2 regions of the Cupriavidus sp. genome follow, and region 1 is predicted to be linked to the other one. Evidence: riboswitches for the same ligand, from Rfam matches in the RefSeq annotation. Region 1 holds a riboswitch; the other holds the start of a gene.
The links. Region 1 has a riboswitch for glycine ahead of ACO550_RS09470 (D-amino acid dehydrogenase). Riboswitches for the same ligand answer to the same signal wherever they lie in the genome.

Region 1 (3,172 bases):
GCTGGCGCTGGTCGCCGTGCTGCGCATTGCCGAGAAACGCGAACACTGATTCCCAAGATCCTCCAAGGAAACCCACATGACCCGCGAATCCACGCTTACCCCGTTCCAGTTGCTGCCGCACCTGCTGCCGGCCATCGACACCGAAACCTTCGTCAATATCCGCCGCCAGATCCATGCGCAGCCCGAGCTTGGCTTTGAAGTTGGTGCCACCAGCAAGCTCGTGGCCACCTTGCTGGAAAGCTGGGGCTACGAAGTGCATACCGGTATCGGCAAGAGCGGTGTGGTGGGGCAACTCAAGGTCGGCAACGGCACGCGCCGGCTCGGAATCCGCGCCGACATGGACGCGCTGCCAATCGTCGAGGCCACGGGCCTGCCCTATGCCAGCAAGACGCACGGCCGCATGCATGCGTGCGGCCATGATGGCCATACCGCAATCCTGCTGGCGGCGGCCAAGGCTCTTGCCGATTCGCGCAGCTTCGACGGCACGCTGAACGTAATTTTCCAGCCCGACGAAGAGAACCTGTGCGGTGCGCGCGCAATGATCGAGGACGGCCTGTTCGAGCGCTTTCCATGCGATGCCATCTACGCGCTGCACAACATGCCCGGTGTGCCGGCCGGTTCGTTCCGCGTGCTGACGGGTCCGGTAAGCCTGTCGTCCGATGTGGCCGACATCACCATCCGGGGTGTAGGCGGGCACGGCGCGATGCCGCATCGCTCGAAGGACCCGATTGCCGCGTCTGCCGCCATCATCACGGCCTTGCAGACCGTGGTGGCGCGTAATGTGGCGCCCGACGATACGGCCGTGGTCTCGGTCGGCTTTATCCATGCCGGTGCCACGCACAACGTGATTCCCGAGGAAGTGAAGCTCGGCCTCAATATCCGCGCCGCGCGGCCTGAAACACGCGCGCTGGTGGAGGCACGCATTTTCGATATCGTGAGCCTGACGGCACAAGCCCATGGCGTGACCGCGCAGATCGACTATCGGCAACTGACGCCGCCGATGGTCAATGCCGAAGTCCCGACTGCGCTGGCCGCGGACGTCTGCAAGGAACTGGTTGGCGACGACCAGGTCGTGACCCAGGCACCGAAGGGCCTGAACGGCAGCGAGGATTTTGCGTGGATGCTCAATGCGGTGCCCGGCTGCTACCTGATCCTGGGCAATGGCGAGGGCGAGTTCGGCGGGTGCATGGTGCACAACCCCGGCTATGACTTCAACGACCAGGTGCTGCCACTGGGTGCCGCGGCATGGGTGCGGCTGGCGCAACGATTCCTGGTAGCCGCAGCCTGAAGATCTGTGGCATAGTTGTCACCGTTGTGTCCCGCGATATCGGGAGAGCCCGTGTCTGTCACCCGGCAGGCGCGGCGCCGAAGGAGCAACCGCCCCGGAAACTCTCAGGCAAAAGGACCGGTATCGCCAGTGCACTCTGAAGAACCCCGGCTTGTACGTCAGCCGGCGGTACCGAAGGAGCAAGCGATGCACGCGCAAGCCAGGTCTTGCGCGCTGCGCGCGAATCTCTCAGGTCAAGGACAGAGGGGGCGTCCGCGAAGCGCATGGTGCGCCGTGGACTGCCATCCCATGACGTCCTGGAAGACCTTCTCATGAAATCCATTGCAGTGATTGGCGGCGGGATTACCGGCGTCACGACCGCTTACGCTCTCGCCAAGCGCGGGTTCTCCGTCACGCTGTTCGAACGCCATCGCTATGCGGCGATGGAAACGTCGTTTGCCAACGGCGGGCAATTGTCGGCATCGAATGCCGAAGTCTGGACGCACTGGTCCACGCTGGCCAAGGGCATCAAGTGGATGCTGCGCAACGATGCGCCGCTGCTGGTCAACCCGCGTCCGAGCTGGCACAAGCTGAGCTGGTTTGCCGAGTTCATCGCGTCGATGCCGCACTATCGCGCCAACACGGTCGAAACCGCACGGCTGGCCATTGCCGCGCGGCAGCACCTGTTCGCGTGGGCCGATGCCGAAGGCATCGACTTCGATCTGAAGCGGCGCGGCATCCTGCATATCTATCGCAACAAGGCCGGCTTCGATCATGCGGGTAGCGTGTCGAAACTGCTGGCCGAGGGCGGCCTGGAACGCCGCGCGGTCACGCCCGACGAGATGCGTGCGATCGAGCCGACGCTGGCCGGGCAGTACTACGGTGGCTACTTCACCGAGAGCGACTCGACGGGCGACATCCACAAATTCACCAACGGCCTGGCAGTTGCGATCCGTCGCCTGGAAGTGCAGACGCTTTACAACCAGGATGTGCGCTCGGTATCGACGACGGGCCGCCGCGCCACGGTCGTGTCCGCGGAAGACGGCCTGCCCGCCTCACACGAGTTCGATGGCGTGGTGGTCTGTGCGGGCGTGGCCAGTCGCACCTTCGCACAGCAACTGGGCGATCGCGTGAACATCTATCCCGTCAAGGGCTACTCGATCACCGTGAACCTGAACGACGCCGAAAGCCAGGCCAGCGCGCCCGTGGTGAGCCTGCTCGACGATGAAACCAAGCTCGTGACCAGCCGCCTGGGTGTGGACCGCTTCCGCGTGGCCGGCACGGCCGAATTCAACGGCATCAATCGCGATATTCGCGCGGACCGGATTCGTCCGCTGATCGACTGGGTGCACGCATGCTTCCCCGGCGTGAGCACGCGCAACGTAGTGCCCTGGGCAGGGCTGCGTCCCATGATGCCAAACATGATGCCGCGCGTAGGACGTGGCCATGCGGCAAACGTGTTCTACAACACCGGGCATGGGCATCTGGGCTGGACGCTGTCGGCCGTTACGGCGGAGATGGTCGGGGATGTCGTGCGGCAGTCGGCGGCGCAGGAGGATGGGCGCGTGGTGGTTGGTGGTGGTGCGCAAGGAGTGAGGGCTGGGGCAGCTTGACGCGCCCTGCCCTCTCCCCCGCCCCTCTCCCGCTCGCGGGAGAGGGCCAGCGCATCAATAACCGACCGCGCTGAACTGCCCTTTCTGGGCCTTATAAATGAAAAAGCCCCGCTCGTTGAGCGGGGCTTTCGAATTGGTGCCCAGAAGAGGACTCGAACCTCCACAGTGTTGCCACCGCTAGGACCTGAACCTAGTGCGTCTACCAATTCCGCCATCTGGGCTTCGTTTCGCTGCATTACTGCTGCGACGCGAGCCGCGAATTCTACAGAAGCTTTGGGAATTTGCAAGCCCT
Region 2 (3,172 bases), on a different contig from region 1:
GGTTCTGCCATTTCAGTCGCACCGCTTCATCGCGCGCGAACAGTTCGGCGGGCAGGCGGATCAGGTCGTCGAAATCCACCGCCTGGTAGGCATGCAGCGTGGCCACGTAGTTGCGATACACCATGGCCGCCTGGTGCTCATCGGCGTTGGCCGCCTGCGCGAGCGCCGTCTCGGGATCGACCATGCCGTTCTTCCACAGCGAGATGGTGCCCTGCACACTGCGGATCAGCTTCTTGTCGGTGGTGCCCAGTTGCTCCTGCACCAGACCGAAGCAGTCGTCCGAATCCATGATCGAGAACTGCGGCTTCAACCCGACATGCTCGGCTTCCATGCGCAAGATTTGCACGCCGAGCGAGTGAAACGTACAAACGGTCAGCTGCTTGAGTGGAATGCGCTTCCCTTCGCGCGTGGTCTTGCCCTCCATGAGCTTGCCAATGCGCTCCTGCATTTCCTTGGCCGCCTTGTTGGTGAAGGTCACCGCCGCAATGTGACGTGGCTCGAACCCCTTGTCCTCGATCAGGTGGGCAATTTTCTGCGTGATCACGCGCGTCTTGCCGGAGCCGGCGCCCGCCAGCACAAGGCAGGGGCCGTCCAGGTAGCGGACGGCTTCGGATTGCGCGGCGTTGAGTCCGTGGGTCATGAGGCAGGGAATGAAACCGGCGAGAGGGCGAAAAGCGCACGCGGCAGGCGTGTCGCGAAAGGCGTCGATGTTAACACGCGCTCAAGCCCGCGGCAGGCTTGTCCGGCGGTGTCCGACAGCAGGCGTTTCACGACGGTAACAATCGTAAAGCGACCGCACCCGGGGCATGGAGCTTGCCTCTTATCGATCACGACCGCCCGGTTCAGGCGCGCTGCGCCACCGTCACGGGAGACAACTTCAACACATCGGAAACGATGACATCGATGACCTCAAGGAGCCCATCATGAAAACAGTTCGCACGCTTTCAAAAGTGGCGCTGATCGGCGTGACGCTGGTGACCTTTGCCGGTTGCGCCGACATGACCCCGAAACAACGGAATACGGCAATCGGCGCGGGTGCGGGTGCGCTGGGCGGCGCCGTACTGACCGACGGTAGCGCGCTGGGTACGCTGGGCGGTGCGGCCGTGGGTGGCGTGGTCGGTAACGTGGTGACGAAGGACCGCCGCTAGCCGGCCGGGGGTCCGGTGATCAATGCCGGGGGCGAGACCGGCTGCCCGCGTTTGACAAAGGCAGACCGGTCCCGTACATTCTCGCGCATCCGGCCGGGAGAGCGCGCAGTCATTGCGCCGCCGAAGGGGAACTACCCAAAAACTCTCAGGCACCATGGACCGACCGGATCGGCATGCAACATGCACACAATGCATGCCGCACTCTGGAGAGCGACATCCGCCGCTGCTGAATGCAGGGTGAGCATGTCCACCGAAGGGGCGCACGAAGCGCAAGCTTTGTAATCTCTCAGGTATCGAGGACAGAGGGGTCATCCGCCGCAGCGGATTGGTTGCACATTGGTGCGGCCGAGCGTTGCGGCGGATGACCCTTTTTTCGTTTTCGATCCGAGGATACCCATGACGCTCCAGGCCACGCCCCTCAACGCTATCCACCGCGCCCTCGGCGCCCGTATGGTCGACTTCGGCGGCTGGGACATGCCGGTCAACTACGGCTCGCAGATCGAGGAACACAATGCCGTGCGCGCCGATGCCGGCATGTTCGACGTCTCGCACATGTGCGTGGTGGACCTTCATGGCGCCAACACACGTGCTTTCCTGCGCGGCCTGCTGGCCAACAATGTGGACAAGCTGCAAACACCGGGCAAGGCACTGTATTCGTGCATGCTCGATGAAAAAGGCGGCGTGATCGACGACCTGATCGTCTACTTCTTTGCCGAGGACCATTTCCGCCTGGTGGTGAATGCCAGCACGGCCGTCGGCGATCTCGAATGGATCGTGACGCGCAATGCCGCCACCGGCAGCGGCGTGACCATCACCCCGCGCCGCGGCGATGTGGCGCCGGCCGGCGCCGGCAAGCTGGCCATCGTGGCCGTGCAAGGCCCGAATGCGCGCGCCAAGGTCTATCAGGCGTTCCCGTCCACCCAGCCCGCCGAGGCGCTGAAGCCGTTCAATGCGCTCGTCGTGCAGGACCCCGGCATGGGCGAACTGATGGTGGCGCGTACCGGCTATACCGGTGAAGACGGTTTCGAGCTGGTGGTGCCCGCCGAGAACGTCGCCGGGATCTGGGAAAAGCTGTCCGCCGCGGGCGTACGCCCTGCCGGCCTGGGCGCACGCGACACGCTGCGCCTGGAAGCCGGCATGAACCTGTATGGCCAGGACATGGATATTCACACCTCGCCGCTCGACGCGGGCCTGTCCTGGACCGTGGACCTGCAAAGCGAGCGCGATTTCGTCGGCAAGGCCGCATTGCAGCAAGACGGACAACGCAAGACTTTCGCGGGCCTGATCCTGCGCGACAAGGGTGGCGTGCTGCGCGCGCACCAGAAGGTCATTACCGCAGCCGGCGACGGCGAGATCACCAGCGGCACGTTCAGCCCGTCGCTGCAACTGTCGATCGCTTTTGCCAGCCTGCCCCGCGAGATCACGCCCGGTACCGACGTCCAGGTCGAGATTCGCGACCGCAAACTGACCGCGACTGTGGTTAAACTGCCGTTTGTGCGCAATGGCAAGGCACTCGTGAGCTGAGGCATCGCCCGGCTTCACAACAACGGTCGCCCTTTCACCCGTCCGCTCGAGCCCACATGCTGCGGCGGGTGCTTGAAACAAGAAACACACTGTATCCCGGAGAACCTCATGAATTTCCCCGCTGACCTGAAGTACACCGAGTCGCACGAATGGGTGCGCGTCGAATCCGACGGCACGCTGACGATCGGCATCACCGACCACGCGCAGGACGCGCTGGGCGACATCGTATTCCTGGAACTGCCTGAAGTGGGCAAGTCGGTCGGCGCTGGCGACGCGCTGGCCGTGGTGGAGTCCGTCAAGGCGGCTTCCGACATCTACGCGCCGGTAGCCGGCGAAGTGATCGCCGTCAACGACGCCGCCTCGGCTGCGCCGGAATCGGTCAACGCCAACGCATTCGATGCATGGCTGTTCAAGCTCAAGCCGGCCAACGGCGACGATGTGAACGGCCTGATGAACGTCGACGCCTACAAGGCCAGCGTCGGCGCCTGATTGCGCTGACT

Region 2: it holds a riboswitch for glycine, as region 1 does, so the genes downstream of both, gcvT (glycine cleavage system aminomethyltransferase GcvT) here and ACO550_RS09470 (D-amino acid dehydrogenase) in region 1, are expected to answer to the same signal.

Annotation. Positions count from the first base shown of each region.
Region 1 covers NZ_DBHKYV010000004.1:209,777-212,948, reverse strand. The annotation lists gene ACO550_RS09480 (MFS transporter) at 1-49, shown strand, start outside; gene ACO550_RS09475 (amidohydrolase) at 77-1,288, shown strand; glycine riboswitch at 1,319-1,418, shown strand; glycine riboswitch at 1,419-1,541, shown strand; gene ACO550_RS09470 (D-amino acid dehydrogenase) at 1,552-2,880, shown strand; tRNA gene ACO550_RS09465 (tRNA-Leu) at 3,015-3,101, opposite strand.
Region 2 covers NZ_DBHKYV010000012.1:118,395-121,566, forward strand. The annotation lists gene ACO550_RS17035 (UvrD-helicase domain-containing protein) at 1-640, opposite strand, end outside; gene ACO550_RS17040 (YMGG-like glycine zipper-containing protein) at 924-1,148, shown strand; glycine riboswitch at 1,233-1,320, shown strand; glycine riboswitch at 1,342-1,461, shown strand; gene gcvT (glycine cleavage system aminomethyltransferase GcvT) at 1,545-2,672, shown strand; gene gcvH (glycine cleavage system protein GcvH) at 2,781-3,161, shown strand.